Regions from separate parts of the Salinivibrio kushneri genome, predicted to be linked through region 1. Evidence: predicted binding sites of a transcription regulator. Region 1 holds the regulator's gene; each other region holds the start of a gene.
What was found. Region 1 encodes CRP, which controls carbon source genes, mostly activating them, when cyclic AMP is high. Its sites were predicted from a motif close to TGTGANNNNNNTCACA; they were not measured.

Region 1 (4,024 bases):
TTGGGCGACCTATCAAACCCTTGCCGAAGAGAGTGAATATGCGTCTTGGGTGGCGGCACACGGTTATGGTGCGAACCATTTTACCGTGAGCGTGAATCAGCTGAATGCGCATGATGATTGCCTCTCGGTGAACAACCGATTGCGCGACAATGGCTTTGCGATTAACGAGTCAGGTGGAGAAGTCAAAGGGGATGCATCAGTGTATTTGGAGCAATCCTCCACCATGGCGGATCGCGTACCGGTTGCTTTTTCTGATGACACGCAAACCATCCCGGGTGGATTTTATGAGTTTGCTAAGCGTTATGTCCTGCCCAATGGTGAGCTCTACCAAGGTTTTGTGGCTGCCTCGGCAGATAAAATCTTTGAAAGCACCCACTAGTTATTCGTCCTTGCCCGAATACGGGTCGACGTCATATGAAAGGGAGCGTGTGATACGCTCCCTTTTTTATCGTCTATTGGGCCTCGATGTCGAGCCAAAACGTGTCTGGAATCGCTTGTGTTTCGTTGCTTAAATGTGGGTTATCAACTCGGATTACGGTGCGTTCACTAATGTTTGCCTTTTCAAAGGTTTCCTTAACTAAAGGCGCATTATTGAAAAACTCGATAAATGATCCGTCTTGATACGCCGCTTCAAAAGCGCGATTTAACATCTCGGCGACGTCAGCATGTTGCGGAGACACAAACAGGAACATCGGGAAGCGATAGATCAGCATCAGGTGTGGGTCAACTAACAGATTACCGTATTGCGGCCGCTCGGCTAATTCACTAAAAGGCTCAATCAAGGCACGAGGGAAGAGATCGGCACGACCCGTATCAACCACTTTAAAAATGTTTTCAAAGCTCGATATTTCACGTACGCGAAATCCCGCAGAGTTAAGCACTTTGACGTCGGCCCAGCCTTGTCCCTGAGTCATCGTAAGAGACTGCAAATCACCCGCGCTATTTATCTGAGCGAGTTGGGGCTCAGTGGCTTGGTTGGTAATAAACAGGCGATGGCCGAGTAAACCACGAAACACGGGATAGCGAATGGGGATCAGTTCCGATTCCAGTGTACGGTCGGCACCAAGCCAGTCGACAGTGAGCTTGCCTTGCTTGAGCATCTCCACTTTACGAGACTGAGAGCCAATTTGGCCGTCAAAGGCTTGTAAGGTGACAGATTCTCCCGATTTTTCAGCAAGAAATTCAATCAGCTCAATGGCATAGAGGTCAAGCGCTGAGCCAGCGCGTGGCTCGGGGTGTACAATCGTGGTATTGGATGCGGCATGGACTGAAAACACAGAGAGCGCGAGGGCGGTGAGGGCAGTTATCACTTTTTTCATAAACGATACCTTGTTAATTTAGTGTTAACAACATCGTTTTGAGTTTAGAAGCTATCCGCGTGCTTGCCAGAAAGTGGAGATAAAAAAACCGACGCCAGGGCGTCGGTTGGTGATACAGAGAGCGGCGCAATTAGCGTGTGCCGTATACCACGATGGTTTTACCGTGTGCGGAAATGAGGTTTTGCTCTTCCAGCATTTTTAGAATACGTCCCACGGTTTCACGCGAACAGCCGACAATTTGGCCAATTTCCTGACGGGTGATCTTAATTTGCATACCGTCAGGGTGTGTCATGGCATCTGGCTGCTTCGCCAAGTTCAACAAGGTTTGCGCAATGCGCCCTGTGACGTCCAGGAAGGCGAGATCCCCTACCTTTTGGCTAGTTACCTGCAAACGACGCGCCATTTGTGAAGACAGGCGCATTAAGATGTCAGGGTTAACTTGGATGAGCTGGCGGAACTTCTTAAATGAAATTTCTGCCACTTCACACGGTGATTTAGCGCGAACCCAAGCAGTGCGCTCTTGGTCTTCTTCGAAAAGCCCGAGCTCACCGATGAAGTCACCTTGGTTAAGGTAAGACAGGATCATTTCCTTGCCTTCTTCATCTTTGATCAGTACGGCCACAGACCCTTTCACGATGTAATACAAGGTCTCCGCCTTCTCACCTGCATGGATAAGCGTGCTTTTAGACGGATACTTATGAATATGACAATGTGAAAGGAACCACTCGAGTGTAGGGTCTGTTTGAGGTTTTCCTGGAACCATATAACTTATTTCCTCTGCATGTGTTGCCCGGCAACAACGTCCTATCTTTGTCTGAGGGGTAACCCATCAGATCATTGCACAGAATACGAAGTCTGAACGCGGGCTACAAGCTCACTGTATGTTAACAAGAGTGTATCTTTTTTTGTTGGTGATTTCTTGATTTTGATCTAGGCCAACCGCCTAAAAATCTGGCAAAAACGTGGCTAAGATCACGGCTTGAGAAGTAATACATCATGGATGCGCTACGCCTTAGCCAATCTTGCCTTTTTCTATCAATTGTTGGATCAATGGACGGATAATCAATTCCATCGCAAAGCCCATTTTTCCCCCAGGCACCACTAAGGTGTTATGCCGTGACATAAACGACCCAGTGATCATCTGCAACAGGTAGGGGAAGTCGACATTTTTCATCCCACGAAAGCGGATCACCACAAAGCTCTCGTCCAAAGACGGGATCCCTTTGGCATTTAATGGGTTTGAGGTATCTACCGTGGGAACGCGTTGAAAATTGATATGGGTGCGAGAAAATTGCGGAGTGATATAGTGCAAGTAATCATCCATTGAGCGCACAATTGAGTCGGTCACCGCTTCACGAGAGTGACCTCTATCGCGCGTATCGCGGACAAATTTTTGAATCCACTCTAAGTTGACGATGGGCACCATACCTATCAAGAGGTCGACGTGTTGCGCAACATTGACGTCACCGTCGACCACCCCACCGTGCAATCCCTCGTAAAACAATACATTGGTATTGTCGGCCAAGTCTTGCCATGGTGTGAAGGTACCAGGCATTTGGTTATAGGGCACCGCTTCATCAAAGGTATGTAAATAGCGACGGTATTTTCCCGTGCCTTGGTCGCCATACTCACGAAAAAACTGCTCTAGTCGAGGGAAGTCGTTGGCGGTGGGGCCAAAGTAGCTGATATGCTTGCCTTGTTCACGCGCTTTACGGATCTCCACGTCCATTTCGGGACGAGTAAAACGGTGAAAGCTGTCCCCTTCTAGCCAGGCCGCTTTGATGTTCATCATCTGGAACATCTTACGGAAGGCCTCCGAGGTAGTGGTGGTACCGGCTCCTGACGAGCCGGTAACCGCAATAATTGGATGTTTAGCCGACATGACGCGCCCTGTCATTCAGTCTGAATTTGTATCGCGATACGGCGTGTACTGCGATGCTAAGAGCCGAGTGCTGCTTTACGACGAATATCCACTGTCTCGTGCAACTCGGAATACACAATCACGGCGTCTCCGGATTGTAATTGTTGGCGAACATCATCAACTTTTTGTGCAAAGCTGACTTCTTGCTCACCATAATCGGTTCCTTCCCGTAATACAAAGTGCTCAATTAACGCTGTCAGTGTTTCGTCGGGAATCGACTGCCATGGAACCATCATACTACATCACCTTTTATTTATCTCAGGATGGCACGCGAGGGTGCGTGATGCGAATGTTGTGAATTGGCTCGCATTTTACCCGATCATACCAGTAAATGCAGTGGTTCTCTTTGATTCCTTTGATGGCACTAACGTGCCGTCTTGCTCAGTGACTCATGCGGCAAATAAGACGCTAACCAGCCGGGCACCGCTTGCTCAAGCCACAACTGAGGTTGGCGCCAGCTTCCCGTGACAAAACCAACATGGCCGCCATGCTCTGTGAGTTGGTAGTCGATATTGGCGGGTAAGGGGGACGTTGGGATCACCGCGTCGGTCATAAACGGGTCGTCTTTGGCATGAATGATGGCCAGCGGTGTCTTAATGGCATTAAGCACGGAAAGGCCGCTGCAGGCACGGTAATAATGGTGTGCATCGTCAAAGCCATGAAGCGGGGCAGTGACAGTTTGGTCGAACTCAAACAACGTATTGATCGTTGGGCGTTCTCCCGCATGCCACCGGCCGACTTGCTGATGACGGGTCAGCTTTTCAGCAAGGGTTTGTCGCATCGA
Region 2 (4,024 bases), 350 kb from region 1:
GTCAAGAATTCACGATCCGCGTCAAGCGCTTGCAGTGCTTCTTTCAGTGACTCGGCAACGGTTGGGATTTCCGCTGCTTCTTCCGCTGGCAAGTCGTACAAGTCTTTATCCATGGCATCGCCAGGATGGATCTTATTCTTAATCCCGTCGAGGCCAGCCATCAGCATCGCTGCGAAGCAGAGATAAGGGTTGGCTGTTGGGTCGGCAAAGCGAAGCTCAATACGGCGTGCTTTCGGGCTTGGTACCACAGGGATACGGATTGATGCAGAACGGTTACGTGCTGAGTAAGCCAACATGACCGGCGCTTCAAAGCCAGGGACCAGACGCTTATACGAGTTGGTTGAGGCGTTGGCGAATGCGTTAATTGCACGTGCGTGCTTGATAACACCGCCAATGTAGTACAGTGCGGTTTCAGACAAGCCGCCGTATTTGTCACCGGCAAACAAGTTTTGGCCGTCTTTGGCAAGCGATTGGTGGACGTGCATCCCTGAACCATTATCACCTACCAGTGGTTTTGGCATAAAGGTAGCGGTTTTACCAAATGCGTGCGCCACATTGTGGACGACGTACTTATAGATCTGAATCTCATCCGCTTTGGTGGTCAGTGTGTTGAAGCGTGTGGCGATCTCGTTTTGACCTGCCGTTGCCACCTCGTGGTGGTGCGCTTCAACCACAAGGCCCATTTCTTCCATAACCAAGGACATGGCCGAACGAATGTCTTGTGATGAGTCAACCGGTGCAACTGGGAAGTAGCCGCCTTTTACGCCTGGACGGTGACCTTTGTTACCCCCCTCTAGGGCGGTGCCTGAGTTCCAGCTTGCTTCGACGTCGTCAATTTTATAGAACGAGCCGGCCATATCAGTGGCAAACTTAACGTCATCAAATAGGAAGAACTCTGGCTCAGGGCCGATCAGTACAGTGTCGGCGATGCCGGTTGCACGCATGTAGTCTTCAGCGCGTTTGGCAATCGAGCGTGGGTCACGGTCGTAGCCTTGCATGGTTGAGGGTTCAAGAATATCGCAACGGATATTCAGGGTGCTTTCTTCGGTAAATGGGTCAAGCACGGCGGAGCTGGCGTCTGGCATCATCACCATGTCTGATTCATTAATGCCTTTCCAGCCCGCTACCGATGAGCCATCAAACATTTTGCCTTCTTCAAAGAAGTCATCATCAATTTGATGTGAGGGAATAGAAACATGCTGCTCTTTACCTTTGGTATCGGTAAAGCGCAGGTCGATGAATTTCACCTCGTTTTCTTGGATCAGTGCGAGCACGTTTTCTACTGACATGTGAAATAACCTCCGGTGTCAAATTGAGTAAATAGCGCGTTGGCTCCTTGCTGCATGACAAAGCGAAAACCGTGCCAACAATTATAAGCCGCGCCAAACCGCGTTTAACGCGATAAAATCGCGTGCAGCCTTGGTCAAAAACGCGCATTTTGCACTATTATGGTGCACGTTTGACCGTATATGGTGCAAGGGGCAAAGACAGTGCGTCACTTTGCACGAGATGCGTGCAGCATTGCCCCTTCTCTTTGTAGCAGACAATGCATGACAAGAGTGTGGACGGTCTTTAAAAATTCATTTTTTCTCCAATCACGATGAACCCTTGTATTTGCACAATAAATAACCAACTGAGACGGGGTTAACCCCGAGTGACGGTGAGCTAATTCACATAATAAGGTGGGTTTTGCGACAAAATCTGGTACATTACGGCCGTTTTTTTAATCAGGTGGCGGTGCCGTCGTGTTAGCATAGCTCGCCAACTTCGGCGCGCGCCCCGTCTATCGAGTGAAAAAGAGAGTCCATGACCAACATACAGACAGATAAACTAAGAAATATCGCCATTATTGCCCACGTTGACCACGGTAAAACCACGCTAGTGGATAAGCTGCTGCAGCAATCCGGTACGCTGGCTTCCCGCGGTGAGGTGGAAGAGCGTGTCATGGACTCAAACGACATTGAGAAAGAGCGTGGCATTACCATCTTGGCCAAGAACACGGCTATTAACTGGAATGACTACCGCATTAACATCGTTGATACCCCTGGACACGCCGACTTTGGTGGTGAAGTTGAGCGTATCATGTCGATGGTTGACTCCGTACTACTGGTAGTCGATGCGGTAGACGGCCCAATGCCGCAAACCCGTTTTGTGACCCAAAAAGCTTTCTCTCATGGCCTAAAGCCGATTGTGGTGATCAACAAGATTGACCGCCCAGGTGCTCGCCCGGATTGGGTGATGGATCAAGTGTTTGATCTGTTTGACACCTTAGGTGCATCGGATGAGCAATTGGATTTCCAAGTGGTTTATGCGTCAGCCCTGAACGGGTGGGCGAGCCTAGAAGAAACCACCGAAGGCGAGGACATGGAGCCGTTGTTCAACGCGATCGTCGATAACGTTGACGCGCCTGACGTTGATATCACGACGCCGCTGCAAATGCAGGTGTCTCAGCTGGACTACAACTCCTATGTCGGGGTTATTGGTGTGGGTCGTATCACCCGAGGTTCGGTTAAGCCGAATCAGCAAGTGACGATTGTAAGTGCCGATGGCAGCAAGCGTAATGGTAAAGTAGGCAGTGTTTTAGGCTACATGGGCCTTGAGCGTCACGATGTTAGCGAAGCCTCTGCCGGCGACATTATTGCGATTACCGGTTTGGGTGAGCTGAAAATCTCAGACACGATTTGCGATCCAAGCAATGTCGAAGCGCTGCCAGCACTGACTGTGGATGAGCCAACCGTGACCATGACTTTCCAGGTTAATACCTCGCCGTTTGCAGGACTGGAAGGTAAATACGTCACTTCACGTAACATTCTTGAGCGTCTGCAAAAAGAGTTGGTTCACAACGTGGCACTGCGCGTAGAAGAGACAGATAACCCGGACAAATTCCGTGTCTCAGGCCGTGGTGAATTGCACTTGTCGATTCTGATCGAGAACATGCGTCGTGAAGGGTTTGAACTCGCCGTGTCTCGCCCAGAAGTGATCATCAAAGAAGAAAACGGCGAGAAATTCGAACCGTTTGAGACAGTGACCATTGACGTGCTCGAAGAGCATCAAGGTGGCGTGATGGAAAGCATCGGTCTGCGTAAAGGCGAACTGACGAACATGCTGCCAGATGGCAAAGGCCGTGTGCGCATGGACTTTGTGATGCCATCACGTGGTCTGATTGGTTTCCAAACAGAATTCTTAACACTGACCTCTGGCTCGGGCCTGATTTATCATACCTTTGACCACTACGGTAAGTATAAAGGCGGTGATATTGGCCAGCGTATTAATGGTGTGTTGATCTCTAACGCGGCAGGTAAAGCACTGACTTATGCACTGTTCAACTTGCAAGACCGTGGTCGTCTGTTTGCTGAGCACGGTGACGAAGTGTACGAGGGGCAGGTGATCGGTATTCATAACCGCGCCAACGATCTGACGGTTAACTGCTTGAAAGGTAAGCAGCTGACCAACGTCCGTGCCTCAGGGACCGATGATGCGCAGGTATTGAGCCCAGCGATCAAGTACACCTTGGAGCAGGCGCTTGAGTTTATCGATGATGATGAACTGGTTGAAGCGACGCCGGAGAGCATCCGTATTCGTAAGAAGCTATTGACGGAAACGGAGCGTAAGCGTGCAGGCCGCAAAGGCTAATCTCGCGGAGACTCTAGCGAGACGTTGACAAAAGGCACCCTCGGGTGCCTTTTTAGTGGGTGGCGTTTCGTTTAATTGAGGGTCTGGATAAAACGGTCTGAAGCTTGAATCGCGCGTTGCATATCGGCAACGGCACGGTCTATCTCGCCAGATAGCGCATCTAATTCGCCTTGTAGTGCACCAATGGCACGAGCGTTGAGGTTGTGTTTCAGATAAAGACGGTTATCTTGCAGCGTGTTTAGCACGGGGGTCATGGTTTGTTCGGCACGACGCATGGCATCACGTAACCGTTCATATTCCTCACGGGTTTGACGCAAGCGTTGCTCACTATCACGCTGCAGGCGTTGATTCGTGTACAAGTCTAATTCTTCTTCCCACTCATCAAACAACG
Region 3 (4,024 bases), 960 kb from region 1:
TTAATCGGCTCAGATTGCGCTTTACGCTTGAGCCACACCGAGGTGATGCTAGAAATTTCAATCGGAGCGGGCATCCAACCCATGGTCACCACAATAAAGCCGATGGCGGCGACAGACCAAATTGAGGGCGCATTGAAGTTGGGTTCAACCGCGACAGGATTCCCCACGGCAATCGTCACCGCCACTAAGGTGGCGCAAGTCAGCGTCGCCATGATCACTTTCGATAAGGTATCCAGCGCTTTGTAATGCCCCGCAATCAAGATGACTAAGCAGGTGGCCACAATAATGCTCGAGAGCACCGTCAGTGAGAGATCAAACGGCACAAAATAGCTGAGCAAGCTGGCACTAAATAAGGTTAAGGCCGCGGTGTTAATCACCCCAGAGACCGCACTTAACGCGACAAACAGCCACAAATAAGGCCGACCTAAACGCGCATAGCCTTCGACCAAGGTTTCACCGGTTCCCGCGGTGTATTGTACGCCTGCTCGAAAAAAGGGGTATTTAAACAAGTTAACGAGCAGGATCAATGCCGCGAGTTGCCAGCCATAAATGGCTCCGGCTTTGGTCGAGGCAACAAGGTGAGAGCCGCCTACAGCTGCCGCGGCCATCATGATACCTGGCCCCAATGCGCGTAGACGTTGCATCACAGACAAGCTAGCTCCTGTCTGATGCGAAGAGACGGTTTGCATGTGTGTTTCCTTTATTGTGGTTGCGTTGTTGTGTTTGCTTTGTTTTATGTTTTTTAGCGCTATTGCTTTTGTTTTTCCATTGAGGCTTATTTTTATCGCTTTACCTTCAATGATTTTGTCAATAGCCACCCATGAATATCATATGAGCCAAACGTGTCAACCAATCTTGCCAAATTTGTTAAGCGCAGGCGTGATGCAGGGTGTGAATGATAGACACCACCAAGGTGACACAAAAAGAGAGGGATAAACATCCGACCATTGTCTGAGAGACAAGACACAGCCAAAAAGACAGTTTGCAACCCTCTATAACCACTCAATAAGTGTGATCGAACGTCAAATTCTGCTGGAAATGAGAGTTTAATCACACTATAATGCTCGCCCAACATGTGCTCTTTGCTCAGCGATAGCCAAAGAGTGACTGTGTCGCGATTTGCGGCTGAAGAAAAAGCGTCCAAGGTCGGGCCCACCTTCACCGAACCCGCGGTACGATGTAACGCATGATGGAACCTCTTGCCACCCCGGCAGCGTGTCGTACTCATCCGTACCGCAAGTGCAACACAACGGCAAGGTAATCTATTTATGCAACTCCTCTATAGTGCGGCAGGTCTGGTCGCTCTGTTTCTATGCGCGTGCGCATTTTCCACCAACCGCAAAGCGATCAACTGGCGAACAGTGCTAGGCGCGTTTGGCCTGCAAGCTGGGTTTGCTGCCCTGGTGCTCTATATTCCCTTTGGTCAAGCCATGCTAGGGGCAATGAGTAATGGCGCGGCGAAGCTGCTCTCCTTTGCCAACGAAGGCATCGAATTTGTGTTTGGACCTCTGGCGAACGATGGGTTTATTTTCGCTGTTAAAGTACTGCCGTTAATCATTTTTATCAGTGCGCTGATTTCTCTCCTTTATCATCTCGGCATTATGCAGTGGGTTATTAAATTGCTCGGTGGCGGCATACAGCGATTACTCGGCACCAGCCGCGCAGAGTCTCTGGTGGCAACCAGCAACATCTTTCTTTCTCAGGGCGAATCTCCTTTGGTAGTTCGCCCTTTTCTTAGCAAAATGACCCGCTCTGAACTCTTCGCCGTAATGGTCGGCGGCATGGCCTCAGTGGCCGGCAGTGTACTTGGTGGATATGCCGCCATGGGCGTGGATTTGAAATACCTGATTGCCGCGAGCTTTATGGCCGCGCCCGGTGGATTATTAATGGCCAAAATCATTGTCCCTGAGACGGAAACACCGGCTGAGCAAAACCAGGTGGAGATCAGCGATAGCGACCAAGCGAACGCGATTGATGCCTTGGCCAGCGGCGCGATGAACGGCATGAAAGTCGCGGTGGCTGTGGGTACCATGCTGGTGGCCTTTATCAGTGTGATTGCGATGTTAAACGCCGGGCTCGGGAGCATTGGCGAGCTGCTTGATTTAGAAGGCTTAAGCCTAGAAAGCCTATTCGGCTATTTATTCTCACCCTTGGCATTGCTTACTGGGGTGCCGGTGCATGAAGTGTTTGCCGTCGGCAACCTATTAGGGCAGAAAATCGCACTCAATGAGTTTGTCGCCTTCTTATCTTTTGCCGATATCAAAGCGAACTTGTCGGTGCAAAGCCAGGTGATAGTGACCTTTGCCTTGTGTGGCTTCGCCAACATTGGCTCAATTGCCATTCAACTTGGCTCGATTGGTGCCATGGTGCCCGAGCGCCGCAAAGATGTGGCAAGCTTAGGCGTGCGCGCAGTGATTGCCGCCACCTTTGCCAACCTAATGAGTGCGGCACTGGCGGGTATTTTTATCGCGCTATAATTACTGCGCGGTAACGAGACTCGGCTAACGTGGCTCAGTAAAAGTAGGGCGATTGGCGGCAAGCTAATCGCCTTTTGCTAGCAATATCGCCAACCTGATCACGGCTTGAGCGAACAGACAAAAAGCGGCAAATAAAGGGTTTACAAGCCTCAGCGAACCCAATAATATACGCCGCGTTCCGGAGAGATGGCTGAGTGGTTGAAAGCACCGGTCTTGAAAACCGGCAAGGGTTAATAGCCCTTCTAGGGTTCAAATCCCTATCTCTCCGCCATATACCGAAAAGCCGCTGATCAGTCAGCGGCTTTTTTGCGTTTAACCCCTTATAAATCCCCAAATCCTGACCGCGCCAACATTTTAGACCCCTTTGCCTAAACACACTGCCCAGCGTTTGATAATCTAGCCCACGAAAAACTGCCCTATAAGGCCTTTTGGACGCCGCCAACCAATGGCGGTAGCGTGGGTGTTAAAGCGCATTCCACTAAACTGCCAAGCTATATATTTACACAGCTTATCGGCGAGGGAAGCCAGATTGTGTGCACGATTATCCGGCACACATTCACATTATCACCAAACGAAAAAATAGAAATGCTATTTAATCAATGGGTTGCATTTCACTGGTTGGGGATAATGTGAACGCCTGAACCGTGATAGGCGGCATGCACACTTTCGTAGACGAGATGATTGCTTCAAGCGTTGAAAGTGGTTTTACTAACAGTAGCTTAGGTGATAAAAGATGCGCATGACGGTTTTGACATATCGAGCGCGCGCACTAATACAATGTTATGCGGCACGGTGTGATTGAGCTTTTAGGTCTGAACGGAAGGGAATATATGGCAACCTCTTTAGAAATGACTCGTGAAATATTCATTGAATGTAACTGGAGTTATGACGTATCCCCCGAGAAACACAATGGATACTCTTCAATTATGAGTTGTCTGCAAAAGTCTGCAAAGGAAATGGATGAAGCGGGAAAGCCAAATCACACTAGAGTCCTTGAGTTGCTGTCGCGAGTAGCTTCAATGATGCTAAGGCCGAATAGTCTCAATGAGCCGTTCAAAGCGTACTTCCAGGACTTTCAGGCAGGGAGACGGTCCGCTCAACCGGAAGATTTTACTGCGGAAGAATTGATTTTCTTCGAGACAATTCTGAACGATGTTGATGAGTTATGGCTGAAAGCGAGGCTGGCAGATCTTCTCTGGTTGTTGAGAAAACCGAAGAATCCAGAGCATGCCAAAATTGCAATAGATTCGTATATTTCCAATCCCATTGATTCAGAAACGTGGCATCGTGATGTGAGAAACGGATGGGAACGAGCTGCTCGTTTATGCATGCAAATCAGAGACACTGATCGGCTAGATGGTATAAAAAATAATCTATTCTCAGCCTTCTGCGCCGAGCATCCAAGAAATAAGTTTATGACCCTATGGGTTGCGGACTTACTTGACCAGCTAAAAATTGATCGAGATTTTAAAGAGGATATAGCTTCATCGCTATTCAAAATTGCACTCGAATTGAAGAATGACGGAGATTTCCATTCGGCGAGATCA
Region 4 (4,024 bases), 670 kb from region 1:
AAGGCAGCGGTGCTCGACGCAAAGGTCGCGGCCAGCTTATTAGTCCCCAAGGCAACATGCGGCGGCAGGCCGAGTGATAATAGAGCAGGCACAGTGAGCATGCCGCCGCCGCCAGCGACCGCATCAATAAATCCAGCGACAAAAGCAGTCAGCCCCAGAATAACTAAAGTAGAGAGGTCAATCAGTTCCAGCATGTTAACTCGTCAGTTTAAGGTTCGATCACGCGTTTAAAGGGTGGTAGCGAGTCGAGTAAGGATTGGCCATATCTACGGGTGATAATGCGCCGGTCAAGAAGCACTACTTTACCAGAATCCTCTTCTTTGCGCAGTAGTCGCCCCACTGATTGCACCAGCTTTTTACTTGCTTCTGGCACGGCAATTTGTAAAAACGGGTTGCCACCACAGCGCTCGATATATTCAGCGTGCGCTTCTTCAACCGGCGAGGTTGGCACCGCAAAGGGGATCTTAGTAATAATGAGGTTGGTCAATAAGTTACCCGGTAAATCTAAGCCTTCGGAAAAGCTGCCAGTGCCAAAAATGATGCTGGTTTTATCATCATTAACGGCTTGTTGATGCGCTTTGAGTAACGCGGTACGCGACTGGCTACCTTGGCAAAGCAATTGCCAGCCCCGTTGCTTGCAAGTGCTTTCAATTGCTTGTGTCACTTGTTTCATTTGCCAGTAGGAGGCAAAGAGCACCAAAGAGGCACGTTCACCTTCTAGGTGTTCAAGTATTTTCTCGTTTAATGCATCTGTAAAGGCACTGGCTTGGGGCTCACAAGGCATCGTCGGGATCACCAAGCGCGCTTTATTGGCGTAATCAAACGGTGAGGGTAAGGCTAGATAACGCGAGCCATCGGTTTCGCTCAAACCAACCTGACGGCAGAAATAGCTGAACCGATTTAGAGCACGCAAAGTGGCGGAAAAAAGGCCCACTCCGGCTGCGCGAGACCAGAGCATTTGGTCTAGGCGCCAACCGACTTCCAAAGGAGAGACATGCACCCAAAGATCGCCTTCGCGCTCGCGACACGCCTGCAACCAACGCGCCAAAGGGGCACCTTTGTTCGAATTAGGCTGGGCCATCAAGGTCCATACTTTTTCCAGGTTCTCTAACCGTTGCAGGAAAAAAGCCGTTTCCGCGAGTGCCGGATCAGCCAGTTTTGCCGAAATGTCATTTTCTTTCAGACGCTCATTGATCAAATCATGAATTTTCCCCAATGCTTGATGGGCTTTTTTACTCGCGGTTTTGAGTTGTTCACTGGGCGAGATAAGCGCATCGGGGAGCTCGCCATCGGCAAAGCGGTAGCAACCATCATCGTTGAGCGGCAATTGACTGAGCTGTTGCTTCACGTCGCGTAAGCCTGGGATTAAGGTTTGAATCGCGTCTAGCAAGCTATCGACAAACCGATGTGCACGCTTAATATCAGCGGTATTCCCCAACTTGGTCGTCGCTTGATTGAGCTTTTCTAACCAGCTGATCACACCCAACAGGCTGGCACTGGCGGCAGAAAAGTCTCGCGCGACAGTGGGCAAGTGGTGTGCCTCGTCAATCATATACAGGCATTGTTCTGGCTCGGGCAAGATCACCCCGCCACCGAGCTCTAAATCGGCCAGCAGTAGGCTATGGTTCACCACCACTACATCCGCTTTATCCATCGCTTCGCGTGCTTTAGCAAACGGGCAACCACGGTGGGCGGGCAAACCAGCGTGACAAGTGTGCTTATCAGAGGCGATAGCCTGCCAAAGATGATCAGCAATGGGCTTTGGCCAACTGTCTCTGTCACCATCCCACTTGCCCCGACTCAGTGCAGCGTAGAGATCGTTGAGTAACAATTGTTCGCTGCGCTTGGGTTTTTGGGTAAATAGCGCGCCTTGAATGCTTTCCGTATCCGCGACCGCGCTTAGCTTATGTATACAGCAATAGCGTTTGCGACCCTTGGCCAAGATAAAATCAAACGGCTTTGGGCAAATGCGATGAAAAAACGGGATATCTTTATTGGCAAGCTGCTCTTGCAACGCCACTGTCGCGGTGGAAATCACCACTTTTTTATTGTTGTTGAGTGCAAATGGGATCGCTCCCATCAGATAGGCCATCGACTTACCGACCCCAGTACCTGCTTCTGCCACTAATAATCGGCGTTTAGGCTCGTAATCACCGGCCAGGGTTTTCGCGAGCTCTGCCACCAAATAGTTCTGAGCTTTACGGGGAATAAAGTGGGGAAGTTGATCTTGTAGCGTTTGGTAGCACGCGCGAATGTCTGATTTTACGGCAGGGCTGAGCATCAACAGGTCCGAGTTGCAAAGGTTGGCGGCCAGTATAACACGAGGCAAAAACGTGAAAACGATCGCGAACTGCAAGATTTCCTTACAGATATGAGATCCTGGTCACGAATTTAATTTGAACCATTCTTCGCTATCTTGCTGATCTGCCGTTTGATTAACAAAACGCCTGATTTAAGCCACTGATTAGTTTTTTATTCTAAAAACTGTTTTTTAAAGTGACGTTTTTGGTGTTTTATGTTGTTAGTGTTTGTTGTTTATTTTCATCAAAAGGACAGGTGATCGCGAGATAAACTGTGATCTCAGTTCAACAAATATCACTATATTGTTGTTTTTAAGCGGTTTTTGTCTAGATTGTAATGCGCTTCCAGTGAGTTGACAGAACTACAAATGTTCTGCACGATTAGCCACGAAGTTTCAGTGAACTGGCATTTTGTTCTTCGCAGCGTTTTTGCTGCTGGTAATAGAATGACAGTCACCATAAAACAGAGTTCCAAGAAGGAACTCATAATGACTAAATAGAAAAGGCAGTGGATTAACCATGAAAAAGACTATTCTAGCAATGGCAGTACCAGCTCTGCTGGCTGCTGGCTCAGCATCAGCAAGCATCAACCTGTATGACGCAGAAGGCGTTAAAGTAGACGCGTCTGGTGCAGCCGAAGTGCAATACTTCCAAGCTATCGGTGAAAACAAAGATGGCGAGTGGCGCCTAGATGACGGTGACTTCGCTGTTAACACCGAAGTTGCTGTTTCTGAAGACTTGGCTGCAATCGGTCACTTCGCATTTAAATTCGAAGACAGCACCACTAAAAACGATGAGCTTTACGTTGGTTTCAAAGGCAGTGACTGGGGTACGCTTACTTTCGGTCGTCAACTGCTGATCAACGATGACATGGGCATCACCAAAGACTACGAGTTGTCATCAGCTTCTAACGGTACTCTTCGCACTGAAGGTGACCAAGTTGCTAAATACGTTTACGACAACGGTACATTCTACGCAGGCCTATCTACGCTGCAAAACAGCGATGGTGAAGAGTCAACCGACGAGTACAAAATCTACGACGGCCGTCTTGGCTATCGTGTAGCTGATGTCGACATGCGTGTGTACTACTATTATGCGGATGACGCAGGTGTGAACGGAGACGGCGACGACTTCGTCTATGCTTCGAAAGGTGATGTAGAGAACTACAACTTTGAAGTTGAGTATGCTGGCATCGAAAACGTAAGTCTTGCCGCTGCCTATGGTGTTAATACTGTTGACACTGGCTCAAGCGACGAAGAAGCTGATTTCTTCTCTGTAGCTGCTGATTACACGCACGGTAAAACAACTTATGCTATCGGTGTTGACAACAAAGACGTTGACAGCGGTGATGACGTAACAGGTTATTACGCGAACGTAACTTATGCACTGCACAACAATGCAAAAGTATACGCAGAAGTTGGTGACAACGACGCTGATAACAACGATTGGGGTTATGTAGCAGGTATGGAAGTTAAGTTCTAATTGAGCTTATACCATCACTGCTAAACGTAGCACTGATTACAAAAGCCGCCTTAGGGCGGCTTTTTTATTATCACGATTTGGAGAAAAAATGAGAAAAGTAGTAGGCATGGGCTTGGTGCTCAGCACTCTTATAGCAGCGAGTGTGGTTAATGCGGCAGAAATTACCTCAGCACGTAATATTGAATTTGTGGTGGTTGATGGCAAGGAAATCAGTTTTGAAAACTGGGCACCGCAGCAGACGA

Region 2: typA (translational GTPase TypA) is a predicted target of CRP. The motif match lies at 1,660-1,675, and genes of this name have one in related genera.
Region 3: N8M53_RS05660 (NupC/NupG family nucleoside CNT transporter) is a predicted target of CRP. The motif match lies at 1,040-1,055, and genes of this name have one in related genera.
Region 4: dinG (ATP-dependent DNA helicase DinG) is a predicted target of CRP. The motif match lies at 2,373-2,388, and genes of this name have one in related genera.

The regions. Positions count from the first base shown of each region.
Region 1 covers NZ_CP114588.1:231,442-235,465, forward strand. Annotated here, with positions in the region: gene N8M53_RS01115 (DUF1338 domain-containing protein) at 1-379, shown strand, start outside; gene N8M53_RS01120 (hypothetical protein) at 453-1,319, opposite strand; gene crp (cAMP-activated global transcriptional regulator CRP) at 1,450-2,082, opposite strand; gene N8M53_RS01130 (phosphoribulokinase) at 2,332-3,201, opposite strand; gene N8M53_RS01135 (YheU family protein) at 3,258-3,476, opposite strand; gene N8M53_RS01140 (hydrolase) at 3,605-4,024, opposite strand, start outside.
Region 2 covers NZ_CP114588.1:2,684,659-2,688,682, reverse strand. Annotated here, with positions in the region: gene glnA (glutamate--ammonia ligase) at 1-1,289, opposite strand, end outside; gene typA (translational GTPase TypA) at 1,807-3,633, shown strand; gene N8M53_RS12335 (DUF2959 domain-containing protein) at 3,705-4,024, opposite strand, start outside.
Region 3 covers NZ_CP114588.1:1,189,422-1,193,445, forward strand. Annotated here, with positions in the region: gene N8M53_RS05655 (NRAMP family divalent metal transporter) at 1-689, opposite strand, end outside; gene N8M53_RS05660 (NupC/NupG family nucleoside CNT transporter) at 1,269-2,477, shown strand; tRNA gene N8M53_RS05665 (tRNA-Ser) at 2,658-2,748, shown strand; gene N8M53_RS05670 (DUF4209 domain-containing protein) at 3,308-4,024, shown strand, end outside.
Region 4 covers NZ_CP114588.1:900,715-904,738, forward strand. Annotated here, with positions in the region: gene N8M53_RS04425 (sulfite exporter TauE/SafE family protein) at 1-194, opposite strand, end outside; gene dinG (ATP-dependent DNA helicase DinG) at 209-2,281, opposite strand; gene N8M53_RS04435 (porin) at 2,820-3,782, shown strand; gene N8M53_RS04440 (DUF2057 domain-containing protein) at 3,871-4,024, shown strand, end outside.